One region of the Luteibacter sp. W1I16 genome, then DNA from elsewhere that is predicted to be linked to it. Evidence: riboswitches for the same ligand, from Rfam matches in the RefSeq annotation. Region 1 holds a riboswitch; the other holds the start of a gene.
What was found. Region 1 has a riboswitch for thiamine pyrophosphate ahead of QFZ41_RS07745 (TonB-dependent siderophore receptor). Riboswitches for the same ligand answer to the same signal wherever they lie in the genome.
Positions count from the first base shown of each region.

Region 2: it holds a riboswitch for thiamine pyrophosphate, as region 1 does, so the genes downstream of both, thiC (phosphomethylpyrimidine synthase ThiC) here and QFZ41_RS07745 (TonB-dependent siderophore receptor) in region 1, are expected to answer to the same signal.

Region 1 is NZ_JBNDJJ010000001.1:1,732,021-1,741,545, reverse strand. It holds gene QFZ41_RS07755 (XVIPCD domain-containing protein) at 61-2,076, shown strand; gene QFZ41_RS07750 (phosphotransferase enzyme family protein) at 2,109-3,242, shown strand; TPP riboswitch at 3,264-3,360, shown strand; gene QFZ41_RS07745 (TonB-dependent siderophore receptor) at 3,419-5,602, shown strand; gene pnuC (nicotinamide riboside transporter PnuC) at 5,592-6,173, shown strand; gene QFZ41_RS07735 (hypothetical protein) at 6,372-7,292, opposite strand; gene QFZ41_RS07730 (DNA topoisomerase IB) at 7,358-8,440, opposite strand; gene QFZ41_RS07725 (class I SAM-dependent rRNA methyltransferase) at 8,489-9,525, opposite strand, start outside.
Region 2 is NZ_JBNDJJ010000001.1:2,838,074-2,847,598, reverse strand. It holds gene QFZ41_RS12575 (sodium-translocating pyrophosphatase) at 1-118, shown strand, start outside; gene QFZ41_RS12570 (prolyl oligopeptidase family serine peptidase) at 369-2,492, shown strand; gene ppa (inorganic diphosphatase) at 2,580-3,113, shown strand; gene QFZ41_RS12560 (DUF2333 family protein) at 3,293-4,312, opposite strand; gene QFZ41_RS12555 (ferritin-like domain-containing protein) at 4,355-4,927, opposite strand; gene thiC (phosphomethylpyrimidine synthase ThiC) at 5,119-6,990, opposite strand; TPP riboswitch at 7,070-7,169, opposite strand; gene QFZ41_RS12545 (TetR/AcrR family transcriptional regulator) at 7,204-7,869, opposite strand; gene QFZ41_RS12540 (protein-L-isoaspartate O-methyltransferase family protein) at 8,209-8,868, shown strand; gene QFZ41_RS12535 (TolC family outer membrane protein) at 8,904-9,525, shown strand, end outside.

The sequences.
Region 1 (9,525 bases):
CCGCCGGGGAAGGTTGTTCAAGCAGTCGGCCTATTCGACCCAGTAGCCACCGGCGCCCCGATGAACTTCGATCGCCGCCTACCCCCGTCGGTCGTCTCCGGCCTCCAGATCACCGCCGCCGACGAACGCCGCATGGCGTTCCCTTCCGACCAGATCATTCTTCCGGGTCGATCGGCTGACGGTCGCTTCCTCAACATCATGGTGCACGGTGCCCATTCGGACGTGGGAGGTGGTTACCTCCGTAACGGCGCATCGACTCTCTGCGGCAACCTTATGCGTGATTACTGCAATGCGCTTCGTGACGAGCCGTATCTCCAGAGGGAACCCGTTCCGGCGGACCAGCGCATGAATGTCATTCATCACTCGAACAAGGGTATGGATGTGTTTCGGTTCGATCCTCGGGAAGCCACGCGTGGCAAGCCCAGCGGCACGAACGAGCGGCTTGCGCCCCGTCACGTCGAGCATGCTGGACCGGCGCCGCATGGGCCGCTGCCGGTGGATCGGACGTTGCTAAAAGGTCTGACATACGTCGATGGAAGTCCTGGGATGAACATCGTGGCGCCGTCCCAGCCTGAGACAACATCGTCCGATGACATGCGTAGAGCGGGACGGCCGCATCCTATGGCGAGTCCTGTTCTTCGGCGGGTGGGTGTCGCAGGGACCGTAGTGGATGTCGGTTTAACAGCCGCATCAGTTTTGAAGAATGACCTCGACGGGAACATTACGGCTGCGGACTCCCACCTCGTGCACGCCCTTAGTCGGAACGCTGCCGGCTGGGCCGGCGCCCAATCCCTCATGTCAGCCGGCGCCGCCCTGGGCATCGAGTCCGGCCCAGGCATGTTCGTCACCGGTGCCATCGGCGGGGTCGCCGGCTTCGTGGCGGGCGACAAGATCGCAGATGCCTACGACCAGTACCGCATCCGCAATCAGAACGATTCGCACGGCAACACCTGGCATCACGACGACCGGCAAGGATGGACGATCGACGTCCCACCCCTGCCGGATCATCCACGTGGGCAACGGCTGTTCGCGGATGCCGCCCTGTCCAGTCAGTTGTCCTACCAGGCCAGCAATAGGGCGGTCGAGTTGGCCTTGGGTAATGAGTACCCGGCACGCGATCCGTTCGTCCAGCCGGCGTCACCCGCCGACACGCCCAGCCTCCGTGAGGCCCCCTGGACGCATCAGACGCAAACGCACCAGTGGACGCGGCAGGTAACCGACCAGCGGCTCGAGCACGGCATGACCCGCTCCCATGTGGAGGTGGCGAGTCCACAGCGTGCGGCGGAACTGGATCGTCTTGCGGAACGCACGATCCAGCAGAACATCGCGGAGTCGTCGCTCGGTGTCGCCCAGCGCTATCAGCTTGCCTACGAGCGGGAAGGGTGGGATCGGCATGGGCCCATGCCCGAGGCCGTCGCCCATGCCGTGGCGCGGCCCGCCGACCAGATCCTCGCGTCGGACGGCCACACCTATACGCACGGTCGTGACCGCCAGTGGTCCCGCGACACGCTGCTTGGAAGCCGCTCCGCTCACGAGAACCTGCGTGAGGAACTGGATGCGTCGGAGCGCGTAGCCCAAGGACTGAAGAAGGGCGTAGACAGCGTGGCCCTGGCTCATCCGCACGTCGCCCCCGCGTTGCCGACACGGCTGGACGATCCCAACCATCCCGATCACGCCTTCTTCAAGGAAATCCGGGGACACGTGGTCGAACTGGACAGGAGCCTCAACCGTTCCCCGGACCATCACACCGACAACATCGCATCGGCACTGACCGTGCAGGCACGGGCCGATGGCCTCAGTCACGTCGACCGGATCGCCCTATCCGCCGATGGCCAGGCGATGTGGGCCTCGCAAACCCCGGCAGGACGCAAGGACCACGTCTTCGACCTGACCACGAAGGTGCCGACTGCGGAAGCGAGCACGCCGATGGAGCAAAGCGGGGCGAAGTGGCCTGAAGCCATGCAGCAGTTCCAGGGGCATGAGCAGGAACTGGCACAGACCCAACAGCAATCGTTGGAGCGCGCTCAGGCCGAGAACCAGGCCCAATCCATGAGCGGTCCCGTCATGAGGATGTAAGAGCACGGTGGCCATAAGGCTAAACTGCACCGATGATCGACGACGCGCATCTCGCCCATGGGCTCGCGGGTGACCACCTGGAGCCCGACTGGCCGCCGCTGACGGTAGACGAGGTCGTCGCCGTCGTGGCTCGCGTGCCGGCGCTTGGCTCGTTGCTCTCCATCGACTGGCGTAGCCCGCGGCCGCTCTCGGCGGCCGCGCTGGCGACGACATCGTCGGGCCGGGTGTTCGTGAAGCGACATCACCGGAGCGTGCGCGACACGCATGCGCTGGGCGAAGAGCACCGATTCACCGATTTCCTACGGGCGAAGGGCATCCCGGTACCGCGCGTTCTCCGCGATGGTTCGGGCGAGTCCGTGTTCATCGAAGGCGATTGGGTCTTCGAGTTGCACGAGCCCGCACGTGGCGTGGATGCTTACCGCGATGCGTTCTCATGGTCGCCCATCGGCGGCGTGCGGCACGCCCGTGCCGCTGGCGCCATGCTCGCGCGCCTGCATGCCGCGGCGGAGGATTTCCACGCGCCACAACGCGGCACGCATATCCTAATCGCACGCGCGGAGATCCTCGCCTCGCCAGATCCTCTCGCGGCGATCGCTTCACAGTTGTCCGCGCGGCCGGCTCTGGCCGCCTATCTCGGCGAGCGCAACTGGCGAGCGGAGATCGGTGCGGCGGTCGAGCCCTGGCATGCCCGGGTGGCCGATGCCCTGCGGACGCAGCCGCCTCTCTGGACACACGGGGACTGGCATGTTTCCAACCTCTGCTGGAGCGGGACGGACGGCGACGCGGACATCACGGACGTGCTGGATTTCGGCTTGTCTGCCGTGACTTTCGCCTTGTTCGACCTAGCCACCGCCATCGAGCGCAACGCGATCGCCTGGCTCGACGTCGAGCGAGGCGATATCGCCCGTCACGACCTCGCACTGGCCATCGTCGAGGGATACCGCTCCGTCAGGTCGTTGGACACGGCCCAACTCCACATCTTGGCGAACCTCCTGCCCATTGTCCATCTGGATTTCGCCCTGTCCGAAGTGGAGTATTTCGAAGGGATCACCCACCGCCGCGACCACGCCGACGTGGCTTACCACACCTTCCTGCGTGGCCACGCCGCCTGGTTCACCGGCGTCCACGGGCAGGCCCTGCTCGCGGCCATTCGCGGCATTGCCTGACATTTCGTGGTTCAATAGACGTTCTAGAAGCGGGGGTGCCCGGCGAACGCCAGGCTGAGAGAGTCCCTTGGAACCTGACCCGGTTAATACCGGCGTAGGGAGCTTGCAGAGCCATGGAATCCCCCTCGGGGTGACCTGGTTCGCCGTCGCTTCGTCCGTGAACCCCGAAGACGACGATGACCCTCACCCGTACCCCGCTCGCCCTGGCCCTGCTTTCCCTTGTCACCGTGGCACACGCCACGGACGATGCCTCGTCGCAGCCGCAGCAAGCGCGCACGCTGCCCACCGTGGACGTCCACGCGACCACCGCCGGCGGGTACCGCGCCGCCGATTCCCAGCTCGACACCTTCGGCAGCTTCGGCAATGCACCGTTGCACGACACCCCGGCGGCAATCACCGTCATCACCCGGGCGCAGATCGACGACCGCCAGCCGCGTTCGCTGAGCGAACTGGTGCGCGGCGACGCCGCCATCAACGATAACTACGCGCCGGTGGGCTACTACCAGGATGTCTCCATCCGCGGCTTCCCGCTGGACCTCGCCACCGGTTTCCGCTTCAACGGCATGATCATGTCCGCGGAACAGTTGCTGGCGCTCGAAGGCAAGGACCGCGTCGAGGTGTTGAAGGGGCTCGGCGGCCTCGAGGCCGGCGTGGTCGAGCCGGGCGGCCTGGTCAACTACGTAAGCAAGCGTCCGGCGGACGTCCATACGGTGACCGTCGGCACCGATTCGCACGGATCGAACTACGAGGCCCTGGATCTGGGGGCGTGGTTCTCGCCGTCATTCGGCGTGCGCGTGAACGCGGCGAACGAGAAGACGCACTCCTACATCGAGCATGCCGATGGCCGGCGCAGCTTCCTGTCGATCGGCGCCGACTGGAAGATCACGGACAAGGCCACGCTGCTGCTGGACACCGATTACCAGACCAGCGGCCAGCGTTCCGCCTCCGGTTATCAGTTGCTTGGTGGCACGACCCTGCCCGCGCATCCGAGCCGCACGGCGTTGCTCGGCTACCAGTCGTGGCAGCGTCCGGTCGGCATCCACTCGAGCAACACGTCGTTGCGCTTCAACTATCGCTTCAATGACAACTGGAACGCACAGGTTTCGGCTGGCCACAGTCATACCGTGATCGACGACAACGTCGCCTTCGCGTACGGTTGCTTCTACGCGGCCTCCTGCGCTTCAGGTGCCACACCCGGTTATTTCTTCGCGCCCAATGGCGACTACGACGTCTACGACTTCCGCAGCCCGGACGACACCCGGCAGAACGACGAAGTGCGCGGCGTGCTCACGGGTACGTTCGCGACGGGCGCCCTGGACCACGAGGTCAATCTGGGCGCCTCGGCTTTCCGGCGCACGGTCGATCAGCGCCCCTATGTCTACGACTACGTGGGCACCGCCAATATCGATGACTGGGTCGTGCCTCCCTTCGACCCATCACCGAACCAGCCCGGTCCTTCCGCGCGGCGTCTCACCAGTTGGCAGCGCACGCTGTTCGCCATCGACCGCGTCCATCTCGGCGAGGCGTGGCAAGTGCTCGCGGGCGCGCGCTTCGTTCGCCTGAACGAGCGTGCATACGACGATGCCGGGGCACTCGAGCGGACGACGCGGATGACCAGGACGTTGCCGCAGGCGGCGGTCCTCTGGCAGCCGAACGCACCACTCACGACCTACGTGAGTTATGGCGAAGGCCTGTCGCTGGGCCGCGAGGCGCCTTACTGGACGTCGAACGGGGGAACGACTCTCGCGCCGCTGCATTCGCGCCAGGTCGAGGCCGGCGTGAAGTACGCGGTCAACGATGCGCTCGACGTGCAGGCGGCCGTCTACCGCATCCGCCAGTCGTACCAGTTCGCGCGTTCTGACGACACGGCGGAAGGTTTCACCTTCGTGCAGCAGGGCCAGGAAATGCACACAGGCCTGGAACTCAACGCGGCCGGCCGCATCACCGACAACCTGCGCCTGACCGCCAGCGCGAACATCATCCGTGCCCGCGCCGAGAATACGGGTACGCCGTCCTACGAAGACCACCAGGTGGTGAACGTGCCGCGCTGGCGCACCGCTGTCTACGCCGACTACAGCCTCCCGTTCGCGCCGGGGCTCGCGATCCTCGGTGGCTGGCGCTACGCGGGCACCAACGTCGCCACGCCCGACGGCCAGACGCGCGTGCCCGCCTACCACGTGTTCGACGCGGGGCTCCGCTTCACCACGAGCATCCGTGGTCACGCGACGACGCTGCGGCTCAACGTCGACAATGTGTTCAATCATTTCTACTGGCGCGACACCGGTACCTCGGGAGGCGATAGCTATCTCTTCCCCGGCATGCCCCGGCTGGCTCGCTTGTCGATGACCTATGAACTTTGAGCTTTCCCTCTTCGAACTGTTCGCGGCGCTGGTCAGTGCCGCGGGTGTGTGGCTGACCGCAAGGCGCAGTCCCTGGTGCTGGCCGGTGGGACTGGTATCGGTCATCGCCTATGCGTGGATCTTCGTCGACGCGAAGCTCTACTCCGACACCATCCTGCAAGCGATCTTCGCCGTGCTGATCGTGTATGGCTGGCATCGCTGGCTGCGTAACCTCGACGGCAGCGGCCATGTCCGCGTCGCATCGCTGCCGCCCCGTGACGCACTGCTGCACCTGACGGTAGGTACGGCGGCGGCACTGGCGCTGGGCTATGCGATGCACCGCTACACCGATGCCTCGCTGCCCTGGCTGGACGCCGCGCTGACCGCCTTCAGCCTCGTGGCCCAGTGGTGGCAGGCGAGACGTCATGCGGCGGCGTGGTGGTTGTGGATCGCGGTGGACGTGATCTACGTGGGCGAGTACGCCTATAAGTCATTGCCGATCACGGCGGTGCTTTATGCCGGGTTCGTGGTTCTCGCGGCGATCGGGTTGCGCGCCTGGCGCCAGGGCGAGGCGGCTCCGCAAAGCGCATGAGGATGTCGAGCGCGGCGGCGTAGGCGAAATTGGTGACGATTTTCAGAAAACTTCTATGTGCCATGCAGGCGGAGTCCCCCATCATGCATGGGTCGCCGCAGGCCGGGGCGGTTGGCTCAAGGACTTGAGCCCTGTGCTGGCCAGTGAACGGCAACGGCCGGGGCGTGGGACGCGCCCCGGCCGTTCTTCGTCGCACACTCACGGCTTCGGGGAAGCGCCCCAGTCTTCCGGGCCGAAGGAGAGATGAAGCACCGCCTTCGTGTCGTCTTCCAGGGGCGGGTTGTAGTCCAGTGTCGTGCAGCCGGTGGCGAGTTGCCGCTTCACCGCCAGGGTCATGGCTTTCGCCATCTGGCTGGCATAGGCCGGCGATCCCTTGCGCTCGCCCCTGATCGCCACGCGGTAACCGTCGGCGCTGACCCCGTCCTGGAATTCGGCCGGGGCCGACTGCCCGGGCGCCAGCGCCATGACATCCATTTTCTTTCCGCAGGTGCCCACGCTCACGATGTCCACGCCGTCGAGCAGGCTGGCGATGAACCGGTCCGCGCTTTCCGCCAGGGAGTCCACGGCGTCCACCGTCGTGGTGAGGCGGATCTTCACGAAGTACATCTTCCGGTAGAAAAGGTAGGTGCGTGAGGTGAGCATGTCCTGCTGCGCATCGAACACGATCGGCAGGAACCGGCCTTCCAGTTTCTTACCACCCGCAAGACGCGCCGTGTACGCGGCCTCGTCGCCCCACCACACGTTCCGATAGATCTGCTGGCGCTCGGCGAAGGCCACCGACTCGCGGAAGTCGTCGGCGGCGCGGCGTAACATGGTCGCGTTGTCGCCTTCCCCGGCCGGATAGATGAACACGTCGGCGATGATCCAGTCCGCCTTGTCGACGTGGTAACGCAGCGATACGCCGGCCGCGATGTCGCCCTCGTCCGCATAGTTCTTCACAGCGGCAAGGGTGGCCTCGGCCAGGCGCTTGGGCGCGATGATCCAGGTGTCGTCGATGACGCCGCGATGGCTCCGTGCATCGGGCACCGCGAACGGTGGACTGGCTGGTGCCTCCTGCGCACTGGCGACCATGCCGGCCGCCAGGCCGGCCAATACGGGAATCACCTTCCACCGCGACATCGTCACAACAACCCCTGAATAATCGAACGCGAACCCCGTGCGCGCACTATAGCCATCCATTCGCCTCAGCGGGAGCGGTTCGCGCCACGAAGTCGCCGACGCAGAAAAGCGAGGGTCAGCGCTTCCAATTTCCGTGGATACCGCAGCGACGCCTCGGGAATGCGCCGGTGCAATTCGCCTTCCAGCCAGCCCGAGAAAACCTCCGGGTGGATGTACGAGGCGCGGCATACCGCCGGCGTGTTACCTAGTACGGTCGCGACCTGTTTCACGGCGCTGGCGAGGGTGGTTTTCACGGCGCGCTCGCCACCTTCACCGGGCAGCGCGGTCGCGCCGAGCACGGCCACGGCTTGCACGGTGCCACCCCATGTGCGGAAGTCCTTCGCCGTGAATTCGCCGCCGGTCACCTCGCGCAGGTAATCGTTCACCATGCCCGAATCCACCGGCTGGGGGTTGCCCTCGTCATCGATGTACTGGAAGAGGCGCTGTCCGGGGAGTTCCTGCACGCGCCGCACCGCCTTCACCAGCCGGCGGTCGTCGAGTTCGACATCCCGCCACAGGCCGCTCTTGCCACGGAAATGGAAGGTGATGCGGCCCCTGCGCACGGCCACGTGGCGCGAGCGCAGCGTGGTCAATCCGTACGAGTTGTTCTGCTTCGCGTAGCTGTCGTTGCCCACGCGGATCATCGTTTCCTCCAGCAGGCTCACGACCAGGGCAAGCACCTTGTCACGGGGCAGGCCCGGCAGGGCGAGATCCTTGCGCAGGCGCCGGCGCAACTTCGGCAACGCCTCGCCGAACTCGAGGATCCGCTCGAACTTGCCGCGGTCCCGCGTGGTTCGCCAGCGCGCGTGGTAGCGGTACTGCTTGCGCCCCCGCGCGTCGCGTCCGGTGGCCTGCAGGTGCCCGCGTTCGTTGCTGCAGATCCACACGTTCGTGTAGGCCGGGGGAATGGCGAGCGAACGGATGCGTTGGAGCACCGAAGGATCGGTCACGGGCCTGCCGTCCGCATCGAGGTACTGGAACGAGCGGCCCCGCTTGCAGCGGGTCATGCCGGGATCCGTGTCGCACACGTAAACGAGGCCCGCCGCTTTCGCGTGGGCCCGTTCGAGATTCGCCACCGTGAGGGCGTCGGCCGGAGGTTTCCTGGACATGGCCGGCACTATGGTCCGGCGGCCGATCAAGGCCGGGTGAACGTACCGTCAGCCGACGCGGCAGAACACCGCCTTGAGGTAACGGTTCTCCGGCACGTTGCTCGCCACGGGATGATCGGGGCCCGCGCCGGCGATATGCAGTACCTGGATATCGCGGCCCGCGTTCAACGCCACGCGACGGATCATCTCGAGGAAATCGTCCTCGCCCACCAGGCCCGTGCACGAACAGGTGAGCAGGATGCCCCCCGGTGCCAGCACGTCCAGCGCGGTACGGTTCATCGCGAAGTATTTCTTCAACGCGTTCACGACCTGGTTGCGGTCGCGGGTGAGCTTGGGCGGGTCGAGGACCACGGCGTCCCAGGTGTCGCCGCGCGCTATCGCCGCGCGCAGCCATTCGAAGACGTCGCCCTGTTCGAAACGGGCTTCGATGCCGTTCATGCGGGCGTTCTCGCGCGCGACCTCGAGGATGGCCGCGTCGGCGTCCACGCCGGTCGCCTCGCGCGCTCCCGCCTTCATCGCGTGCACGGCGAACCCGCCGGCGTTGCAGCAGAGGTCGAGGACGCGGCGCCCGCGTGCCAGTTCGGCGAAGCGGCGACGGTTGTCGCGCTGGTCGGCGAAGAACCCGGTCTTGTGGCCCAGCCCGGGTGCGGCATGGAACGCCAACCCGTGCTCGTGCACGTCGACCGCCGAGGGCGCATCGTTGGAGCGCACGTCGAAGGATTCCTGGCGTTGCACGTGCTGCTCGGCGAACCAGTGCAGCGACGCCCCCGGGAAGTGACGCAGCAGCTCGGCGTGGATCGTCTCGCGGAAGCGCCACATGCCGGCGGCGAAATATTCCACCACCAGGTGTCCCGCATAGCGGTCCACCACGAGGCCGGACAGTCCGTCGCCCTCGCTGTGAACCACGCGCCATGCATCGCTCACCTCGTCCAGGCGAAGCAACTCCCGGCGCAGTTCCACGGCACGGGCGATACGCTGGGCGATCCAGGCGTCATCGATGGCCTGGTCCGCGTCGGTGGTCAGGAGGCGCAGGGCGACGCGCGCGTGGCCGTTCCAGAAACCGCGGCCGACGAATCGTCCCTTGG
Region 2 (9,525 bases), 1.1 Mb from region 1:
GGCGGCCGTCACCGGCGATACCGTGGGCGATCCGTACAAGGACACGGCGGGACCGGCGGTGAATCCGCTGATCAAGATCATCAATATCGTGGCGTTGTTGTTGATTCCGTTGCTTTAAGAGCATCGCCGACAAGGTCGGCTCCCACCAGGGCGAGGCAAGCCCGGTGGGAGCCGACTTGTCGGCGATCCCGCGGCAGCGGGCCAGTTCATCGCAAGCACCCATCGCCGCTGAAGCGGCTCCCACAGGGAAGCGGCTCGACAGATATGCCATCCCAGGATGGGCAGATCCCGCGATAGGTAGGAAGTCATGGCGCCCGTCGCGCCACCGCTGCGCTAAGGTCGAGCATTCACCTCCAGGATCACGACCCATGCATCAACGCTGGATTGCGCTGGCCATCGCCCTTACCTTCAGTGGCATGACCCAAGCCCACGAAACACCCAAGACCGCCGCGCCCGCCATCGAAGCCGGCGCCGATGATGAAAACCTCTGGCTCGACGACATCGACGGCGCCAAACCGATGGAATGGGTCAAGGCGCGCAACGCCGAGACCGTCGCGAAGTACGCGGAAGGCGAGGATTTCAAGACCCTCGACGCGCGTCTCCTCGAGGTGCTCGATTCCGACGCGAAGATCCCCATGGTCTCGAAGATCGGCGACCACTACTACAACTTCTGGCGCGACAAGCAGCACCCGAAGGGCCTCTGGCGGCGCACGACGCTGGCCGAGTACCGCAAGGACAAGCCCGCCTGGGAGACGGTGATCGATCTCGACGCGCTCGCCGCATCCGAGAAAGAGAACTGGGTATGGCATGGCGCCCAGTGCCTCAGGCCCGACAATCGCCGCTGCCTCGTCTCGCTCTCGCGCGGCGGCGCGGACGCCGATGTGGTGCGTGAGTTCGACCTGTCGACGAAGACCTTCATCGAGGGTGGTTTCACCCTGCCCGAGGCGAAGAGCCAGGTCGCCTGGATCGACGACGACCACATCTATGTCGCCACGGACTTCGGTCCCGGTTCCATGACCACGTCGAGCTACCCCCGCATCGTGAAGGAGTGGAAGCGCGGCACGCCGCTGTCGTCCGCCACGACGGTGTACGAGGGTAAGCCCAGCGACATGTCGATCTCGGCCTTCCGCGATCTCACGCCCGGCTTCGAACGCGACTTCGTGCAGCGTGCGCTGGAGTTCTACAATTCGGAAACCTTCCTTCGCGGCAAGGACGGCAAGCTCGCGAAGATCGACGTCCCCAACGACGCCGAGACCGACGTCGAGCGCGAGTGGTTGCTGATCGAGCCACGCACTCCCTGGACCGTCGGTGGCAAGACGTATCCTTCCGGCGCGTTGCTTGCGACGAAGTTCGACGATTACATGGCCGGCAAACGCGACCTCACGGTGCTTTTCACACCCGACGAGCACACCTCGCTGTCGGGCCACTCGTGGACGCGCCACCACCTGATCCTGAACCTGATGCGGGACGTGGTGAGTGAGATCCAGGTCCTGACGCCGGCCGCCACGGGTGCGTGGAAGAGCGAGACACTGAGTGGCGCGCCAGCGCTCAGCACGATGCAGGCCGGCGGCATCGACGCCGACGAGAGCGACGAGTATTTCCTCACCGTCTCCGGCTTCCTGCAGCCCACCACGCTCTACTACGGCACGCTGGGCAAGGGCGAGCGCGAGGCGATCAAGCACAGCCCGGCGTTCTTCGACGCCTCGCGGTTCGTCGTGAGCCAGCATTTCGCCACGTCGAAGGACGGCACCAAGGTGCCCTACTTCGAGATCGCACCGAAGGCGATGAAGGCCGACGGCAACAACCCGACCCTGGTCTATGGCTACGGCGGCTTCGAGATCTCCCTGCAACCGATGTATTCGGCGGGTGTCGGCCGCGCGTGGCTGGAGAAGGGCGGCGTCTACGTCATCGCCAACATCCGCGGCGGCGGCGAGTACGGCCCGCGCTGGCACCAGGCAGCCTTGAAGGTCAACCGTCCGCGCGCCTACGAGGATTTCGCGGCCGTCTCGCAGGACCTGATCGACCGCAAGATCACCAGCCCGGGCCACATGGGCATGATGGGCGGCAGCAACGGCGGCCTGCTAGCGGGCAACATGCTGACCAAGTACCCGCAGCTCTACGGCGCGGTGGTGAGCCAGGTGGCCTTGCTGGACATGAAGCGCTACCCGCACATGTCGGCCGGCGCGTCGTGGATGGCCGAATACGGCGATCCGGACAAGCCGGAGGAATGGAAGTACATCCAGACCTTCTCTCCGTACCAGAACCTGCGCAAGGGCACCAAGTATCCGCCCGTGCTGTTCACCACCTCGACCCGCGACGACCGCGTCGGACCGGTCCATGCGCGCAAGATGGCCGCCCGCATGCAGGCCATGGGCTTCGACGCCAGCCTGTACGAGAACATCGAGGGCGGCCACGGCGCCGCGGCGGACAACAAGCAGTCGGCGTTCATGAACGCCCTGGCCTACACCTACCTCTGGGAACACCTGAAGTAAGGGAGCGCCTTGCCCCGGGGTTTCCCCCCGGGGCGGGGTGGCCGTATCCTATCCGGCCGACTTATCCCCGAAGAATCAAGGAATCCCATGGGTCTGCACCTCGTTCCCGCCGGTCGCAACGTGCCGGATGAAATCAACGTCATCATCGAAATCCCGAAGGATGCGGAGCCGGTCAAGTACGAAGTGGACAAGCAGAGCGGCGCGATCTTCGTCGACCGCATCCTCTCCACGCCGATGCGCTATCCCTGCAACTACGGCTACGTCCCCGGCACGCTCGGCGGCGACGGCGACCCGCTGGACGCCCTGGTGATCCTGCCCCTGTCGCTGGTACCGGGCTCGGTGATCCGTTGCCATCCGGTCGGCATGCTGAAGATGACCGACGAGGCCGGCGCGGACGAGAAGCTCGTCGTGGTGCCGGTGGAGAAGGTGTTCGCGGGCTACGCGCACATCCGCGATATCAAGCAGGTCTCCGGTCACTGGCTGGAGCGCATCGGCCACTTCTTCGAGCACTACAAGGACCTGGAGAAGGGCAAGTGGGTCAAGATCGACGGCTGGGTCGGTGCCGAAGAAGCGAAGGCCGAGATCGTGTCGGGCATGGGTCGGTACAAGATCGATAACTGACCTGTGGATTCAGGGGTGCTTCTGCCGGCGCATTCGGCGAGCACCCATCGCCGACAAGGTCGGCTCCCACCCGACCTGCCCAGGTCTGGTGGGACCCGATCCTATCGGCGGCTTGGGTGGGAGCCGATCCTATCGGCGATCCGCGCGTAGCGCGGCCCATTTACCGCACCCCATCACCGTCACCCGCGCCCCAGCAACCCACGCAGGTCGATGATCGCCGCGTTCGCCCGCGAGATGTAGTTCGCCATCACCAGCGAATGATTGGCGAAGAACCCGAACGGCGAGCCATTGAGCACCACCGGGCTGCCCAGCGCCTTCTGCGATTCCTCCAATTCCCGGATCACCTGTTGCAAGCTGGCGTCCGCGTTCTTGCTGCGCAGGATCGGGGCGAAATCGTGACGGATCGCCTTCAGCTGCTCCAGCAAGGTCCAGGTGTAGCCACGCGCTTCGTAGAAGTTGTCGTCGATCTTGTTCCAGGGCGTCTTCACGTACACCGCCTTGGCGGGACCAGCGTTGACGGCCACATCGGCATTCGGGGCTGCGTCCACCTTCAACTGGCCGACGCTCGCCGATAGCCGTTGCGATAGGGAACCCAACCGCGCGGACACCGTCTGCAGGTAATCGGCCAGATTGTCGGCGCGCGCGTAGAAATGCGCATTGGCGTCCGCGGCGTCCGACAGGCGCGAGAGGTACTTGTCGAGGTCGTCCGTCGCTTTCGCATACTGCGATTCCGAACTCGGCAGCAGCCAGCGATCGTTGGGACTGTTGAGCAGCGGATCGGCCTCGCCCAGGTCCTTGTCCTCGGTGGACTGCGTCTGCGAACGGCTGAAGTCGTTACGCAGCGAGCGAGCAAGGTCGCGCGAGGCGATCAGCGAGCCGAATTCCCAGTTGGGCATGTTGTCCATGAACACGCCGGGCGGCAGCCTGTCGTTGCTGAGGTAGCCGCCGCGCTTGTCCAGCAAGGTGTCGACCGAGCGGATCAGCGTGTACGTGGTGACGGCGCCGGTGCTCAACGGGCGGCCGATGTCCTTCATGTGCGCGGTGGTGACGGCGACCGGATCGAATTGTTCGGGCTCCTTGTCCCACCACCACATCATGATGAGGATGAGCAGCACGAGGATTGCGACGAGGACCGCGATCGCCATGCTGAGGGGGTTCCGTCGGCGCCGGGCCGGCGCGGGCGTGGCGGTCGCATTCATGGGTCATCCTTATCGTCGCGAACGTGAGCGCCTAGCTTACCGTCAATGCGACGAAGGTGCCGCCGGCTCGCCCTTGGCGCCAAGGTTCTCCAGCAGGGTCGCCATGTCCTCGGCGTGCTCTTCCTCCTGCGCGAGGATGTCCTCCATGATGCGCCGGGTGGTCGGGTCGTCGTCGCCGATGTACTGCACGATCTCGCGATAGCTGTCGATGGCGATGCGCTCGGCGACGAGGTCTTCCCTGATCATCTCGACCAGCGTGGTGCCTTCGACGTAGTCGGCGTGGCTGCGCGACAGCAGGCCTTCCGGGTTGAAGTTCGGCGTGCCATCGAGCTGGGTGATCCGCTCGGCGATGCGGTCGGCGTGGGCCTGTTCCTGGTTCGCGTGTTCGAGGAACTCCGACTTCACGCTTTGCGAATGGATGCCCGGCGCCATGTAGTAGTGGTACTTGTAGCGCAACACGCAGACGATCTCCGTGGCCAGCGCTTCGTTGAGCAGCTTGATCACCGTTTCGCGGTCCGCACGATATCCCGAGGTGACGGCGCCACGGTCGATGTGTTCACGGGCGCGCTTGCGGATGTTCTCGATGTCGCTGACGAAGGGCTTGCCGTTGGCCATTGCCTGTCTCCTCGGGAGAGTGGGGAATGGCGGGAACGTTAGGGCCGCCGCCGGGAAGGGCGGGTGAAGACGCTCTTGGTGGGAGCCGACCCTGTCGGCGATCCCGCGGCAGCGGGCCAGGTTGAGGCAAGCACCCATCGCCGACAGGGTCGGCTCCCACCGGAGCACCGGGTGTCACCGGGCATCGGGTCTCATGCCTTGTGGTAGACCTCCGCGCCTTGCGCCAGGAATTCCGCGGACTTCTCCGCCATGCCGCGCTCGGCGAGTTCGACCGCGCCCTGCTCCGCCGCGTAGTCGCGGACATCCTGGGTGATCTTCATCGAGCAGAACTTCGGGCCGCACATCGAGCAGAAGTGGGCGGATTTATGCGCGTCCTTCGGCATCGTCTCGTCGTGGAATTCGCGCGCCTTGTCCGGGTCCAGGCCGAGGTTGAACTGGTCGTCCCAGCGGAACTCGAAACGGGCCTTCGACAAGGCGTTGTCGCGCACCTGCGCGCCCGGATGGCCCTTGGCGAGGTCGGCCGCGTGCGCCGCGATCTTGTACGCGATGATGCCATCGCGCACGTCCTGCCGGTTGGGCAGGCCGAGGTGTTCCTTCGGAGTGACATAGCAAAGCATGGCGGTGCCGAACCAGCCGATCATCGCCGCGCCGATCGCGCTGGTGATGTGGTCGTAGCCGGGCGCGATATCGGTGGTGAGCGGCCCCAGCGTGTAGAACGGCGCCTCGTGGCACTTCTCCAGCTGACGCTCCATGTTCTCCTTGATGAGATGCATGGGCACGTGCCCGGGGCCTTCGATCATGCACTGCACGTCGTGCTTCCAGGCCAGCTGCGTGAGTTCGCCCAGGGTGTCCAGTTCGCCGAACTGCGCGGCGTCGTTCGCGTCGGCCACGCAACCCGGACGCAATCCGTCACCGAGACTGAAGGACACGTCGTACGCCTTCATGATCTCGCAGATGTCCTCGAAATGCGTGTAGAGGAAATTCTCGCGATGATGGGCGAGGCACCACTTGGCCATGATCGAGCCCCCACGGGAAACGATACCCGTGACGCGTTTCGCCGTGAGCGGTACGAAGCGCAGCAGCACCCCCGCGTGGATCGTGAAGTAATCCACGCCCTGCTCGGCCTGCTCGACCAGCGTGTCGCGGAAGATCTCCCAGGTGAGGTCCTCCGCCACGCCGTCGACCTTCTCCAGTGCCTGATAGATCGGCACGGTGCCGATGGGCACGGGCGAATTGCGGATGATCCATTCCCGCGTCTCGTGGATGTGCTTGCCCGTGGAGAGGTCCATCACCGTGTCGCCGCCCCAGCGGATCGCCCAGACCAGCTTTTCCACTTCCTCGGCGATGCCCGAACTCACCGCGCTGTTGCCGATGTTGGCGTTGACCTTGGTCAGGAAGTTGCGGCCGATGATCATCGGCTCCGCTTCCGGGTGATTGATGTTGGCGGGAATGATCGCGCGGCCGCGCGCCACCTCGTCCCGCACGAACTCCGGCGTGATCCGCTTCGGCAACGACGCACCGAAGGCCTCGCCAGGATGCTGCATGCGCAGCGCGCTGTCGGCGAGCGCGTCGATGCACTGGTTCTCGCGGATGGCGATGTACTCCATCTCGGGGGTAACGATGCCGCGCCGGGCGTAGTGCATCTGGGTGACGTTGGCGCCGGCCTTCGCCCGTAGCGGCGCGCGCGTGGACGCGAAGCGGATGGCGTCCAGCCGCGGGTCGATGGCGCGGCCACGTCCGAAGCTCGAGGAGAGCCCGTCGAGCCGCTCGACATCGCCACGTTCGGCGATCCATGCGGCGCGCGGCGTCGGTAGACCGGCGGCCAGGTCCACCACGTGAGTGGGATCGGTGTAGGGGCCGGAGGTGTCGTAGACGACGATCGGCGGATTGTCCTCACCACCGAACAGCGTCGGCGTGGCGGCCTGGGCGATCTCGCGCATCGGTACGCGCAGGTCGGCCCGGCTGCCGGTGACATGGATCTTGCGGGAACCGGCCATCGGCGCGGTAACGGACTGCGACAGCTCGCGCGCGGCGCGGGCCAGGTCGGTGGGCATGGCGTTCATCGGCTTCTCGTTCCTCACAGGGGAAGGGAGAAGCGGACGGCGCCGTCACGAGGCGCGACACGCCCCAGGGGCACGCACGTCGACCGTGGACGAAGCTTCCTACGCCGGTACGGACCGGATCAGGTTCGAAGGGACTCTCTCAGCCCGCGCGTATCGCATGGGCACCCCCGCTTCGCCGGGGATTCAACCACGAAGCGAGCCGGGAAGCGAGCGTCAGACGCTCACGTGGCGCGGCGAATACGCGCGCATGAACATGTCCACCGCGGCCAGGGCGTTGGCCTTGACCTCTTCGGCGAACTGCACGGCGCAGTCTTCGCAACCGAAGAGACGGCGGATCAGCAGGTCGCCCTTGAGCAGGGCGAGGAATTGCGTGGTGGCGCGGGACACGTCGGGGATATCGAGCTGGCCACGCGAAGCGGCGCCCTCCAGCAGGCGCTGCATCAGCTTATGCATGCGTGCGGGACCCTCTTCCCAGACCAGGCGGCCGAAACGCGGATTGCCGCCCGATTGGCAGTCGGACAGGATCGCGCGGAAGGTGCCCACCGATTCCGTGTTGGTTTCCATCGCCGCATGACGGCTGGCGATGTTGGTCAGGGTGACGCGGATGTCGGCGCCCGGATTGAAGTCGAAGAGGTCGTCCGGCAGGCGTTCCTGCACATGCGCGCGGATCACCTCGCGGAAGAGGTTGTCCTTGTCGCCGAAATGGCTGTACACGGTGAGCTTGGATACGCCGGCGGAAGCCGCGACGGCGTCCATGCTGGTACCGGCGAAGCCGCCATGGGTGAAGAGCGACTTGGCCGCGTCGAGGATGGCCGCGCGCTTCTCCATGTCCTTCGGACGCCCCGGACCCTGGGTCTTCAGTTTCGGGCTGGCGTTCATGGCTGCACCTTCACAAACAGAGATTATGACTTTATTATACGCAGCGGTTCAGTTATTTCCAGCATGCTGAAAACACTGGTTGTACCGCCCGTCTACCTTAGAATGACAAATGGGGGCGTTCGGGCGGTTACCCATGGCGGCCAAGGCGGGGCGCCGGCACCCGTTCAGGCGCCAGCGTAGCTCCCGATGGCGGGAACCATGACTTCCGTCAGCCCGGTCCGGTGACTTCCGGCACTTCGCCGGACGGCGTCGGCACCGCAGCCTTAACACAATGGGAAAACGGGCGCTAAGCGCTTATCCTTCCGAATCTTTTTGCAGCTTTCGTACGGGATCCAACACATGGCGATGAATTTCGAGCAGGCGCGGCAGAACATGGTCGAAAACCAGGTTCGCCCCTGGGAAGTCCTCGACGCCGACGTCCTCGAGACCCTGAAGAGCGTGCGTCGCGAGGATTTCGTGGCGCCGGCTCACCGGAACGTGGCATTCGCCGACCTCACGCTGCCCCTTGGCCACGGCGAGGTGATGATGAAGCCGGTGATCGAGGGCCGCGTGCTCCAGGCCCTGGCGCTCAACAAGACCGACGAGGTCCTGGAGATCGGCACCGGCTCGGGTTACCTGACCGCCTGTCTCGCCCGCCTGGCCGGCAAGGTCACCAGCATCGACATGCATGCCGATTTCGTGGAGGCAGCGCGCCAGCGCCTGGCCGCCGCTGCGGTGACGAACATCGCGCTGGACACCGCCGAGGCCGTCAACGGTTACAAGCCCACGGGCGTTTTCGACGCCATCGTGGTCACGGGAGCCGTGCACACGGTCCCCGAGAAGTTCGTGCGCTGGCTGAAGCCTGGCGGGCGCATGTTCGTGGTACGCGGCGATTCCCCCGCACAAACGGCGGTCCTGCTCACCCATGAGGGTGAAGGCCGCTTCCGCGAGGAATCGCTGTTCGAAACGGACCTTCCCTACCTGGCGCATGCCGCGCCGGTGAAGCGCTTCGTGCTCTGACCCACCAGATTCCCAATCACCCACGAGGCGAAACCATGCGCTTGAAGCTGCTCACCGTCGCGCTGGCATTGGCCGCGATGCCGTTCGCGAGCCATGCGGAAGACTTGCTCGACGCCTACCGGCAGGCCCGGGCCAACGACCCGGTGCTGTCACAGGCCGATTCCACCCGTCTCGCCACCGGCGAGGGCGTGGCGCAGGCCCGCGCGTTGCTGCTGCCGCAGATCACCGCCCAGCTCAGCCTTAACCAGAGCGACCCGAACGGCCCCTCCCGCTCGATCGTCACCGATGCCGCGGGCAACCCCGTGGTCGACGGCGCCGGCAACCCGGTGCTCACCTCCGACGCGGGCCACACCCGCACCCGCGAGCTGGGCGCCACCATCAGCCAGAGCGTGGTCGACTTCAGCAAGTACGCCGACCTGAAGGCGGCGCGCTCCTCGTCGGAGGCGCAGGACGCCACCTACGAAGCCGCTTTGCAGCAACTCGCCACCCGCGTCGCCACCGCGTATTTCCAGGTGCTGACCAACGACGACGCCCTGACCTTCGCCAAGGCGAACGAGCAGGCGCTGGCCCGCCAGCTCGAACAGGCCCAGCAGCGATTCGACGTCGGCCTCTCGGCGATCACCGACGTGCAGGACGCCAAGGCGCAGCACGATACCG